2 regions of the Arsenicicoccus sp. UBA6765 genome follow, and region 1 is predicted to be linked to the other one. Evidence: riboswitches for the same ligand, from Rfam matches in the RefSeq annotation. Region 1 holds a riboswitch; the other holds the start of a gene.
The links. A riboswitch is a leader RNA that binds a small molecule or an ion and turns the genes downstream of it on or off. The one in region 1 is predicted to bind thiamine pyrophosphate.
Positions count from the first base shown of each region.

Region 1 (6,172 bases):
TGACGAAGTCGGCGGGCACGGCGTGCACCCCGGTCACGCCCTGGGTGGACTGCGCGGTGAGCGCCGTCATGACGCACATGCCGTAGGCGCCGAGCGCGGAGAAGGTCTTGAGGTCGGCCTGGATGCCGGCGCCGCCCGAGGGGTCGCTGCCGGCGATGGAGAGGACTTTGGGCGGGGCGGTCATCGCGCCTCTCCCCGAGGTCGGTCGGGTGCCTGGGCCGTATGCCGCTCCGCCGCCTCGCGCCACCGGGCCAGCAGCGTGGCCGTCGCCTCGCGGGGGTCGGCCGCGGCGCAGACGGCGCTGACGACGGCGGCTCCATCGACGCCGGTGGCCGGGAGCAGGCCGATGCGCGACGCGTCGATGCCGCCGATGGCGACCGTCGGCCAGGGGCTGGCGGCCACGAGCGCCGCGATGCCCTCAGGGCCGGCGGGGGTCGCGGCGTCGGGCTTGGTGGCCTGCTCCCACACCGGTCCCAGGCCGAGGTAGTCGACGGTGCCCTCGGGCAGGGCCCGGGCCGCCTCGACGTGGGCGAGGGTCTGGCAGGAGAGCCCGAGGAGGCGGTCGGGACCGAGGAGCTCGCGCGCCCGCTCGGGGGACAGGTCGCTCTGGCCGATGTGGGCGCCCGCGGCGCCGGCCGCCTCGACGAGGTCGACCCGGTCGTTGATGACGACGGGGACGCCGGTGCCCTCGAGCGCCCGGATCACCGACCGCGTCAGGCGCAGGATCCGCTCGTCGTCGGCCCGGGGGTCGCGCACCTGCACGAGGGTCGCGCCGCCGTCGACGGCGGCGCGGGCGACCCGCGCGACCTGGTCGTCGCCGCCGCACATGGCCGTGTCGGTGACGAGGTAGAGCGTGAGGTCCAGGTCGCGTCCCTCGAGGACGGACCGAAGGGGGCCGGTCACGAGAGCACCAGGCCGGAGGCAAGCTCGTCGGGGGTGACCAGGCTCAGCTCGTCGAGGAGCCCCACCGCGAAGCTGCCGGGTCCCCGAGCAGCGCGGGCGGCGCGCTCGGCGGCCACCGTCAGCAGCGCCGTCGCGCTGGTGGCGGCGAGCAGGGCGTCGTCGCACACGGCCGCGAAGCCCGCCATCAGGGCGCCGAGGGCGCAGCCCACCCCGGTGACCTTGGTCATCACGGGGTCGCCGTTGTGCACCCGGACCAGGCGCTCGCCGTCCGTGAGGTGGTCGACGGCGCCGCTGACCGCGACGACGGTGCTGCGTGAGGTGGCGAGCTCGCGGGCGCGGTCGAGGACCTCCTCGGGCGAGTCGGCGCTGTCGACCCCACGGCCACCGATGCCGCCCAGCAGCCCCGCGATCTCGGAGGCGTTGCCGCGCACGATCGTCGGCGGGTGCAGGTCCATGAGCGAGACCGCGACCTCGGTGCGCCAGGCCAGGCCGCCCGCGGCGACCGGGTCGAGCACCCAGGGCGTGCCGGTGGCCCGCGCGCCCGTGACGGCGGCCCGCATGGCGGCCGTCGTGTCGTCGTACGGCGTCCCGGTGTTGACCAGCACGCCGCCCGCGACCCGGGCGAAGGCCTCCGCCTCGTGGGGGTTGTCCACCATGGCGGGGGCGGCGCCGGCGGCCAGCAGGACGTTGGCCGTCCACTGCGCCACGACGATGTTGGTGAGGCTCTGGACCAGCGGCGTGGTGGCCCTGAGCCGGGCGAGCGCCTCGGCCACCCCGTCGGGGGTGACTGCGGTCACCGGGTCCACGGATGCGTCCGTCATACGACGTCCCTTCGCTAGCACGACCTAGATCAGGTGCGACGGGTGTGATCTCAGCCCGGCCGACGGCCAGGCACCCCGCGTCTCCTCGCACCTTAACGGACGCGGTCGACGTGTGGGCCAGGGGACCCGACGGGCCGTTGTCCACAGGCCCGGCCGTCGACGCGTGGATCCGCGTCGTCGTCCACAGGCCGAGGGCAGGGGGTGGTGCCGGGGTCCGCGGCTCGTGACGATCGCTGCATGGACACCACACCCACCACCGCTGGCATCCCGCTCACGCTCGACGAGATGCTCGAGGGACGTTCGATGCGCGACGTCACCCATCTGCGGCGAGCCATCCAGGCCACGATGCCGCCGCCCGGGCCGCGCGACCACGACGTCGCCGTCCTGATCGGCGACCTCAACGGGCATCTCGTCGCCCCCATGTCCTTCCGGGACCTGCCGTCCCCCTGCGATCCCGCCCACGTGCGAGTGCTCCTCGAGGCGGTCGCCGAGGTGGTGGGTGAGCATGCGACGGTCGCCACCCTGCTCGTGCGGCCCGGGCCGGCGCACGCGATCGCCGCCGATCGCGCGTGGCAGGAGGTCGCCCAAAGGTGCTGGCAGGAGAAAGGGGTGATCGACCTGGGGTGCTTCGTCGTCGGCACCCACGGCGTGGACCTGCTCCCCAGGCTGGAGCTCGTCGCCTGAGGCGCTGCCCGGGGCGATACCCCTAGGCGTCGAGGTCGACGATCACCGGGGCGTGGTCGCTCGCGCCCTTGCCCTTGCGCTCCTCGCGGTCGATGGACGCGCCGGTCACCCGGCTCGCGAGCGCGGGGCTCGCCAGGCAGAAGTCGATGCGCATGCCCTGCTTCTTGGGGAAGCGCAGCTGGGTGTAGTCCCAGTAGGTGTAGGTGCGGGGCTCGGACGTGTAGGGCCGGACCACGTCGGCGAAGCCCGCGGCCACCACGGCCGCGAAGGCCTCGCGCTCCGGGACCGAGACGTGCGTCTTGCCCTCGAAGAAGGCCATGTCCCAGACGTCCTCGTCCTGCGGGGCGACGTTCCAGTCACCCATGAGCGCGACCTGGGCCGCGGGGTCCTCGGCGAGCCAGCGCTCGCCGTCCGCCCTGAGCCGGGCGAGCCAGTCGAGCTTGTAGGCGTAGTGGGGGTGCCCGAGCTCGCGTCCGTTGGGGACGTAGAGCGACCAGACGCGCACCCCGTCGCACGTCGCTCCGAGCGCCCGCGCCTCGGCGACCGACTCCGGCTCGCCGTAGGTCGGCATGTGCTCGAAGCCGACCTGCACGTCGGAGAGCCCGACGCGAGAGGCGATGGCGACGCCGTTCCACTGGTTGAGGCCGTGGTGGGCGACCTCGTAGCCCGCCTGCTCGAACGGCAGCATCGGGAACTGCGCGTCCTTGCACTTGGTCTCCTGCATGGCCAGCACGTCCACGTCGTGGCGCTCGAGGAAGGCGACGACGCGGTCGACGCGGGTCCGGATGCTGTTGACGTTCCAGGTTGCGATGCGCACCTCGCCAACCTACCGGAGGCGCCTGGCCGAGCCTCTACGCTGTCGCTCATGGCAACCGCACTCGTCACCGGCGCGTCCGCCGGCATCGGCCTGGCCTTCGTCCGTGAGCTGGCCTGCCGCGGCCACGACCTCGTCCTGGTCGCCCGCAACCGCGACCGGCTGCAGGAGGTCGCCGACGACCTGCGGGACCTGCACGGCACGAGCTGCGAGATCCTCGTCGCGGACGTCGCCGAGCGCGACCAGCTGCAGCGGGTGGCCGACCGGGTCGCCGACCAGGCACGGCCTGTCGACCTCGTCGTCAACAACGCCGGCTACGGCCTCAAGACCGACTTCCTGCGCACCCCGATCGAGCGGGAGGAGCATCACCTGATGATCCACACCCGCGCGGTGCTCGTCGTGTCGCAGGCCGCGGCGCTGGCGATGCGCGAGCGGGGGCGCGGGGCCGTCGTCAACGTCTCGTCGGTGGCGTCGTTCGTGCAGATGGGGACCTACTCCGCCGCCAAGGCGTGGTGCACGACCTTCACCGAGGGCCTGGCCAACGAGCTGCAGGGCACCGGGGTCACCGCCACGGCGCTGTGCCCGGGCTTCACGCACACGGAGTTCCACCAGCGGGCCTCGATGAACATGTCCCACCTGCCCGACGCCGCGTGGCTCGACGCCGACCGGCTCGTGCAGGACTGCCTGGACGACGTCGCCCGCGGTCGTGCGCTGAGCGTGCCCGGCGGGGTCTACAAGGCCGTCGTGGGAATCGTCCAGGTGGCGCCGCGGGGGATCGTCCGCCGGGTCAGTGGGCGCCTGGCCTCGGGTCGCCGCACCGCCCGCTGAGCCCGCCCCCGCCGCGCCGCAACTAGGCTGGGGCCTCATGAACACCGCGCCCACGAACCCCGCCGACGCCCGCGCCCGCCTGCTCGAGATCATCAAGGACAAGGCGATCGTCCACGGTCGCGTCACGCTGTCCTCCGGCAAGGAGGCCGACTACTACGTCGACCTGCGGCGCATCACCCTCGACGGCGAGGCGGCGCCCCTGGTCGGCATCGTGATGCGCGACCTCACCAAGGACCTCGCGTATGACGCCGTGGGCGGCCTCACGCTCGGCGCCGACCCCGTCGCCACGTCGATGCTGCACGCGTCCGCCGCCGCAGGCGAGAGGCTCGACGCGTTCGTCGTCCGCAAGGCCGGCAAGGCGCACGGCCTGCAGCAGCGCATCGAGGGTCCGTCGATCCGCGGTCGTCGCGTGCTGGTCGTCGAGGACACCACGACCACGGGCGGCTCGCCGCTCGACGCCGTCGCCGCCGCCCGCGAGGACGGGGCAGAGGTGGTGGCCGTGGCCACCATCGCCGACCGCGCGACCGGCGCCGGCGAGCGCATCCAGGACGAGGCCGGCGTGCCCTACCTCCACGTCTACTCCCTGGAGGAGCTCGGCCTCGCCTGAGCGTCAGCCACCTGACCGTCGGGGCGGTCCCGGCCGCCGGGTGCCGCAGGGAACGCCGGAGGGCGGCGGCTCGTCATACGGTCAACCGCCGTGATCGGCCGACTAGGCTGATCACGACCTCAGTCCCGCTCTGGAGGGAGCCGACGTGACACCCGTCCTCATCACGCTGATCGTCCTGCTCGTCATCATCGCCCTGATCGTCATGTGGCTCGTCGGCATGCACAACAGCCTCATCGGGCTGCGCAACCGCACGCAGGAGTCCTGGCGCCAGATTGACGTCGAGCTCAAGCGGCGGCACGACCTGATCCCCAACCTCGTCGAGACCGTCAAGGGCTTCGCGACTCACGAGCGCGGCACGCTCGACGACGTGATGCGCGCGCGGTCCGCCGCCGTCAGCGCCGGCGGGAGCCCCGCCGAGACCGCCGCCGCGGAGCAGCAGCTCACCGGCGCCGTCGGCCGTCTGATGGCCGTCGCCGAGGCCTACCCGCAGCTCCAGGCCAACTCGAACTTCCTGGCCCTTCAGCAGGAGCTCGCCTCCACCGAGGACCGCATCGCCTCCGGGCGCCGCTACTACAACGCCACGGTGCGCGAGCTCAACACCAAGGTCGAGTCCTTCCCGAGCAACATGATCGCCAAGCAGTTCGGGATCCACCAGGAGCAGTACTTCGAGGCCGAGGCGCAGGCGCGCAGCACCCCGCAGGTCAACTTCGACACCAACTCGCCGCGCACCTACGAGTCCGCCCCCGAGCCGCAGCACGGCGGACCCTCGCAGGGCGCGACCCCGGCCGCTCCGGCGCAGCCGGCCGCGCCTGCCCAGACGCCCGGTCTCGGTCAGCCGGGCACGGCGGAGGGCGCTCACGCCCCGGCCGGCGGCCTGCCCGCCGGTGCCGCCGACAACGCCCAGGGCGCCGGTCGTCAGGGTGGCGTTCCGGACACCAACCCGCACCAGGAGGGCGGCGCCCTCAACTGGCCGTCCACCCAGCCGGACAAGCCCCAGCAGTAGTCACCAGCACGAAGGACGCCCACCCCCGATCCAGGGGGTGGGCGTCCTTCGCCGTCGCGGCGGTCGTCGGTCGGCGGGTGGGCGCCGAGTCAGGCCTCGTGGCGGGTGCTGCCCGCGCCCGGCGTCGGGTCGATGGTTGCGCGGCCCTTGCGGCGCTTGTGCATCCACCACTCGAAGACCATGGGGAGCACCGAGATGGCGACGATCAGCAGGATCGCTGTCTCGAGGTTGTTCTGCACCGCGGGGATGGCGCCCAGGAAGTAGCCGAGCAGGGTCACGCCGCAGGCCCACAGCGCCGCGCCGACCGCCGACCAGGTGAAGAACCGCTTGCGGTCCATCTGGCCGACGCCCGCGACGACCGTGATGAAGGTCCGCACGATCGGCACGAACCGACCGATGACCAGCGCCTTGTTGCCGTACTGGTCGAAGAAGGCGATGGTCTGGTCGAAGTACTTCTTCTTGAGGAAGCGCCCGTCGCGGTTGTAGAGCGGGGTCCCGATGGCCCGCCCGAT
Region 1 is NZ_DKGR01000033.1:80,298-86,469, reverse strand. It holds gene thiD (bifunctional hydroxymethylpyrimidine kinase/phosphomethylpyrimidine kinase) at 1-184, opposite strand, end outside; gene thiE (thiamine phosphate synthase) at 181-903, opposite strand; gene thiM (hydroxyethylthiazole kinase) at 900-1,724, opposite strand; TPP riboswitch at 1,714-1,812, opposite strand; gene B4K29_RS09455 (hypothetical protein) at 1,962-2,408, shown strand; gene B4K29_RS09450 (exodeoxyribonuclease III) at 2,431-3,225, opposite strand; gene B4K29_RS09445 (SDR family NAD(P)-dependent oxidoreductase) at 3,274-4,050, shown strand; gene pyrE (orotate phosphoribosyltransferase) at 4,088-4,657, shown strand; gene B4K29_RS09435 (LemA family protein) at 4,803-5,660, shown strand; gene B4K29_RS09430 (DedA family protein) at 5,750-6,172, opposite strand, start outside.

Region 2 (6,172 bases), on a different contig from region 1:
CGACCGGACCGCCTCCGCGGCCTCGGGGTCGAGCATCGAGCACGGCTCGTCGAGCAGCACGAGGCCCGGGTCGAGGGCGAGCACGCCCGCGAGCGCGAGACGCTGGGTCTCGCCGCCGGACAGGGCGCGCGTCTCGCGGTCCACGGCATACGGGAAGGACACGGAGTCCAGCGCCGCCCGCACCCGCTCCCACAGCGGCCCGCGTGGCACGCCGGCGTTCTCGGGGCCGAAGGCCACGTCGCGCCCCACGGTCCGCGCGACCACCGCGTCGTCGGGATCCTGCAGGAGCAGGCCCACCTGCCGCGACACCCGCACCTGCCCCGTCTGGTCACCGCCACCCGTGTCGGCGAGCACGCCGGCCAGCGCCCGGAGCAGGGTCGACTTGCCGGACCCGCTGGCGCCCGCGAGCAGCACCCGCTCCCCCGGCGCCACGCGCAGCGACACCGCGTCGAGGACCGGGCGGGCGGCGCCATACGGGAGCCAGGTGAGGTCGTCGACCTCGACGAGAGCCCCCCTCGGACCCTCGTCGAGGTCGAGACCACGCTCGAGGGAGGCGTCAGCGGCCGTGGGACTCACGCGCCTCGCGGCCCGCCGGGAAGGCGTCGACCACGCCGGCCCGGGCCAGCGCGCGCACCAGCGCGGCGCCCCCGAGCCCGGCGATCAGCGCGCACGAGACCATGCCGAAGCCGAGGTAGACGAGCTTGTGGATCCAGGCGAGCTGCGGGACGTACTGCCACCACTCGTAGAGGCAGATCTCCAGGACGGCACCGAGCACGCCGCCCAGCACCGCGGCCACCATGTCGAACCGCCGCCAGCGCCACAGCCACATCGCCAGCTCCACCCCGAGCGCCTGCAGCAGCCCGGACAGCATCACGAGCCAGCCCCACTTGCTGCCGAGCAGCGTCTCCACGCTCGCGGCGATCAGCTCGACGTAGAGGGCCGCGCCGGGACGCCGGATCAGCAGCGCGCCGGCCACGGCGGGGAGCACCCACACGCCGAGCGCGAGCGAGCCGATCGGGGCATAGCCGACGGCGGCCGCCTCGACGACGTGGTAGAGGGTGCTGTCCCACCCCCAGAAGGCGACGCCCAGCGCGACGGCGAGGACGGCGCCGAGGACGAGGTCGATGCCTCGCCATGACATGAGGGCCCCCGTGGCGAGCGCGGACGGTCGTGCGTGCTGGCCCGGCCGCGCGGTGGCGGCGGAGCCGGTGGTGTTCGGCATACGAGATCTCCTGGTCGGTCACCAAGAGGGAAGGTGACCCCTCGGGTCGCCTCGAGAATCCGACTCCCTAGCGCCGGTGCTAACCGGATCAGGTGCGGAGGGTCTGCGGTCGCCCGCACTCTCAGCGCGATCTGCGCTCCCCTGTCGTGTGAAACGTGACGCTACCGCGAAGATCGTGTGAGACTCAACGCATGGGACCTAACGTGTGGAAGCTCATTGGCACCGGCGCCGCCATGCTGGCCGGCATGGTGGCCAACAAGATCGTCAACTCGGGCTGGCAGAAGGCCACGGGCAAGGAGGCCCCCTCCGACCCCACCAACCCCGACGTGGACTGGAAGGAAGCGCTGGCCTTCGCGGCGTTCTCCGGTCTCGTGATCGGCATCGCGCGCCTGGTGGCGCAGCGTCAGGCGGCCAAGGGGTTCGTCTCCGCGGTCAAGCGCCAGAGCAACGACATCGGTGACGTCGACCTGCAGGCGCAGATCGACGCCCGCACCAACAAGGCCTGATCACCCCGTCCGTCACGCGAGTCGCCCCGACCGGTCCATCGGTCGGGGCGACTCGCTGCTGCTGGGCGGTATGACGGGCCTGGGGGTCTGCGGGCCTGGGTGCGTGGCGGCCTCGGGCCTGGGGTACGTGGCGGCGATCAGGCGGGGGTGCGCAGGGCCGCCAGCCGCCGGTCGAGCTGGTCCAGCCGCAGCGCCACCCGCAGCCGGCGCCGGGTCGGGTCGGGCTCGAGCGCCACGTCGTCGCCGTCGCGCAGCACCTCGGGCAGCTCGACGAGCAGGAGCCGGGACAGGCCCGCCAGCCGCTCGGGGTCGGTGACCAGCCTCGGGTCGTCGAGCACGCCGCGCGCCCGCGCCAGCACCCGGTCGAGCCAGGTCTCGACGTCCCAGCCGAGCGCTCCCCGGCGGTCGTCGAGCCAGTCGCCGACCGCCCCGACCTGGCGGCGCAGGTGCCACAGGTGGTCGGGCTCGTCGGTCGGGACGTGGTCGGCCGGCAGGGCGAGTCCGCCGAGGTAGCCCGCGATCCCGAGGCCCGCGCGTAGCGGCGCCGGCAGCGGGAGGGCGGCGAGCAGCGTGCCGGCACCGACCGTCAGCGCGCGCACGTGGCGCGGTGACGTGGCCGCGGCGTAGACCTCGCGCTCGACCCGACCCATCTCGTCCCTCCTTCCTGCCAGCCTAGGCCCGGGGCCTGGGAGCCGCGTGTCAGTCGGTGGCCAGCGCCGCGGACGGGCTCACCCGCGCGGCCCGACGAGCCGGTATGACGGACGCCAGCCACCCCGCGGCGAGCGCCACTGCGGCGACGAGCCCCAGCCGCGCCCAAGGGATCTCGGTGGTGATGGTCATCTCGCTGCCGAAGAGCGCGTAGGCCCCGCCGAGGCCGTAGGCCACCCCCAGCGCGAGCCCCACGATCGTGCCCACGCCCGCCAGCGTCAGCGCCTCGAGCCCGAGCGTGCTGCGCAGCTGGCGGCGCGTGAGGCCGAGGGCGCGCAGCAGGCCGGACTCCTGGGTGCGCTCGAGCACCGAGAGGCCGAGGGTGTTGCCGATGCCGACCAGCGCGACCAGCACGGCGATGCCGAGCAGGCCGGTGACGACGAGCAGGACGACGTCCATGATCCGCTCCATCTCGGCGCGCTGGGTGGCGACCCCCTGGACCTGGGCGCCCTGGATGGCGACGGCGTCCTGGGCGAGCTGCTCCGACGCGGTGGCCGCGTCCTTGACCTCGGCGAACCTGATCCACGCGGACCCCTTGGCCTGGGGGTCGAGGCGCCGCACGGTGGCCGCCGTGACGACCGGTGCGTCCGCATGGTCCGCGCTGACGTCGGCGCGCAGGTCGAGCCGCGTCGCGCCGTGGGCGAGGGTCACGGTGTCGCCGGTCCGCAGGCCGGAGCTCGCCGGCAGGAGCACGGTGTGGTCGTCGAGCCCGGCAAAGAGCTGCGGCCGGCGCGAGACCTGCACCGCCGCGTCGTCGGCGCCGGTGACGGTGGTCTGCCCGCCGCTCGATCCGCCGGCCTGACCGTCGCTCTGCCCACCGCTCTGGCCGACGTGCACCGGCCGTCCGCCGTGGGTCAGCGTGGCCGGGGCGTCGACGACGAGGGTGGCCGCACCGACGACGCTGCTGCGCCGCAGGGTGTCGAGGTCACGCTGCGCCAGGCCCTGCGGCGCCTGCACGAGGGCGTCCACGGGGGTCTGCTTGTCGAGCGCGTCGGTGGCCGAGCGCACCCCTGTCGCCGAGCCCACGCTCATCATCGTGATCAGCGTGACCCCGACGAGCAGGGCGCTCGCGGTGGCCGCGGCCCGAGCGGGGTTGCGGCCGGCGTTGTCGACGGCGAGCGACCCGGGGACGCCGCCGAGGCGGGCGGGCAGCGCACCGACGGCGCGGGCGAGGCCGGGCACCACCACGGGGGCGACCATGAGCACGCCGAGGAAGGACAGGAGTCCACCGGGGATGCCCGTCACGAGCTGGTGCTGGAGGGCGCCGTGCACGAGCAGCCCGAACCCACCTGCCGCGAGGACCGATCCGACCCCGACGCGCAGGGCGCGGACGCGCCGCACCCGCGTCGCGGTCTCGGGGCGCAGGGCCGCGAGCGGCTTGACGCGCGTCGCCGCGCGGGCCGGGGCGAGGCTCGCCACGAGGGTGACCAGGATGCCCGTCGCGAGGGGAGCCAGGACCGCGAGCGGGGTGACGACCAGGCTGCCGAGGTCCATGTCGGTGCCGTGCGAGAGCTGCACGAGCGTCGCCGCCAGACCCGCGCCGAGCGCCAGCCCCGCGACGGAGCCGAGGACGCCGACGAGCAGCGCCTCGGCCACGACGGACCCGCGCACCTGCCGCCGCTCGGCGCCGATGCAGCGCAGGAGCGCGAGCTGACGGGTGCGCTGGGCGACGAGGATCGCAAAGGTGTTGGCGATGACCAGCGCCGAGACGAACACGGCGATGAGCGCGAAGACGAGCAGCATCGCGGTGAGCTGCGTGACGCCCTGGACCATCTGGGTCACGCGGTGGTCCTTCTCCTGCTGGCCGGTGCGGACCGTGAGGCCCCTGGCTGCGGGGAGACCGGCGACGGAGGCGCGCAGCTGCTCGTCGTCCACGGCCGCGCCGCCCGGAGCCTGCGTCAGGTCGAGCTCCCGATAGCCCGTGGTGCCCGTCCAGGCCCAGATGTCCTGGTCCTGGGCGAAGGCCACCGGCATCCCCTGGCCCTGCACGACGTCACGCCCCGGCTTGACGATGCCGACGACCGTGGCCTCGGCCGGACGGGCCTCCTGCGGCCGCTGCTCGGTGCCGGTGCCAGGGCTGGTGCCGGTGCCGCGCTGCAGCAGGCGGGTCGTGCTGCCCACGGCGAGCTTGCGCGCCGAGGCGACCCAGTCCACGACGGCGATCTCGCCGCGGCGGGCGGGCAGGCGTCCGGCCGTGAGCGTCGTCGTCCCGGACAGCTGCGGCACTGACCGCAGCACGAGGGAGGCCTCGTGACCCCCGAGGTCCTGCTGGACGGCCCCGCCGACCACCGTGCGCACGGAGGCACCCGGGTAGGCGCGCGTCACCTGCGCGGCGAGCCCGGGGGGTATGACGGCCGGGCCGCCGCGAGGCGCGCCCCCCACGCCCGAGGACCCGTCCGGCGTGGTGACGACCACGCTCGCTCGGCCCACCGAGCCGGCGGCGTCGCGCGCCAGGGACTCGCGGAAGGTGTCGCCCACCATGAACGTGGCCGCGACGAAGGCGATGCCCATCGTGATGGCGACCAGGACGCTGACGAAGCGCCGGGCCTGACCGTGGATCATGCTGGCCGCCAGGGAGATCGAGGTGCGCACGGCGATCACGCCCCCAGCCCGCGCAGGGCGGCCAGCACGTCGTCGGCGGTGGGGTGCCGCAGCTCCCCCGCCATGCGACCGTCCGCGAGGAGCAGCACGCGGTCGGCATACGTCGCGGCCCCGGGGTCGTGGGTCACCATCACGACGGTCTGGCCCAGCTCACGCACGCAGCGCCGAAGGAAGTCCAGCAGCTCGTGCCCGGTCACGCTGTCGAGGGCGCCCGTCGGCTCGTCGGCAAAGATCACGCGCGGCCGCATGACGAGGGCGCGGGCCACCGCCACGCGCTGCTGCTGCCCGCCGGAGAGCTCGGTCGGCTTGTGCCCCAGACGATCTGTCAGGCCCAGCACCCGCACCACATGCTCGAACCATTCGCGGTCGGGGGTGCGGCCCGCGAGGCGCAGGGGCAGGGTGATGTTGGCCTCGGCGGTCAGCGTCGGGAGCAGGTTGAAGGCCTGGAAGACGAACCCCACCTGCTCGCGCCGCAGCAGCGTCAGCCGCGTGTCGTCCAGCGTGGTGAGGTCGGTGTCGCCGACCCAGACCTGCCCGCTCGTGACGTCGTCGAGGCCCGCCGCGCAGTGCATCAGCGTCGACTTGCCGGACCCCGACGGGCCCATGATCGCGGTGAGCTCCCCCTCGGCGATCTCCACGTCCACGTGGTCCAGGGCGACGACGCGGGTGTCGCCGCTGCCATAGGTCTTGGTGAGGTCACGCGCGCGCACGGCCGCGCGGGTCACGGTGGTCGGGCTGGTGGTCGTCATCGGGTCGCTCCGTCTGGTCGTCGGACATCGCTGGTGCGCGGTCGATGTCGACGCTAGGGAGCGGCCGGTGTCGCCCGGATCGACCTGCGGTCTCGACCCCGGGGGCGACCCGAGGACCACGGGCGCAGCGGGCCTACGACTGCGGTCGCACGAGCCCTGTGTCGTAGGCGAGGACGACCATCTGCACCCGGTCTCGCAGGTGGAGCTTGGCGAGGATCCGCCCGACGTGGGTCTTGACGGTGGCCTCGGCCACATAGAGCTCGGCCGCGATCTCCTGGTTGGAGCGCCCCTGCCCCACCGCGAGCAGCACCTCGCGCTCCCGCTCGGTCAGCGGGGCGAGCCGCTCCTCGGCGCTCCGCAGGGGCTCGTGCTCGTCGGGCAGCCCG
Region 2 is NZ_DKGR01000044.1:30,932-37,103, reverse strand. It holds gene B4K29_RS12225 (ATP-binding cassette domain-containing protein) at 1-576, opposite strand, end outside; gene B4K29_RS12220 (ECF transporter S component) at 557-1,222, opposite strand; TPP riboswitch at 1,270-1,375, opposite strand; gene B4K29_RS12215 (DUF4235 domain-containing protein) at 1,414-1,728, shown strand; gene B4K29_RS12210 (hypothetical protein) at 1,866-2,378, opposite strand; gene B4K29_RS12205 (FtsX-like permease family protein) at 2,428-5,037, opposite strand; gene B4K29_RS12200 (ABC transporter ATP-binding protein) at 5,034-5,786, opposite strand; gene B4K29_RS12195 (response regulator) at 5,920-6,172, opposite strand, start outside.
Region 2: linked by a shared signal. The riboswitch ahead of B4K29_RS12220 (ECF transporter S component) and the one ahead of thiM (hydroxyethylthiazole kinase) in region 1 are both predicted to bind thiamine pyrophosphate.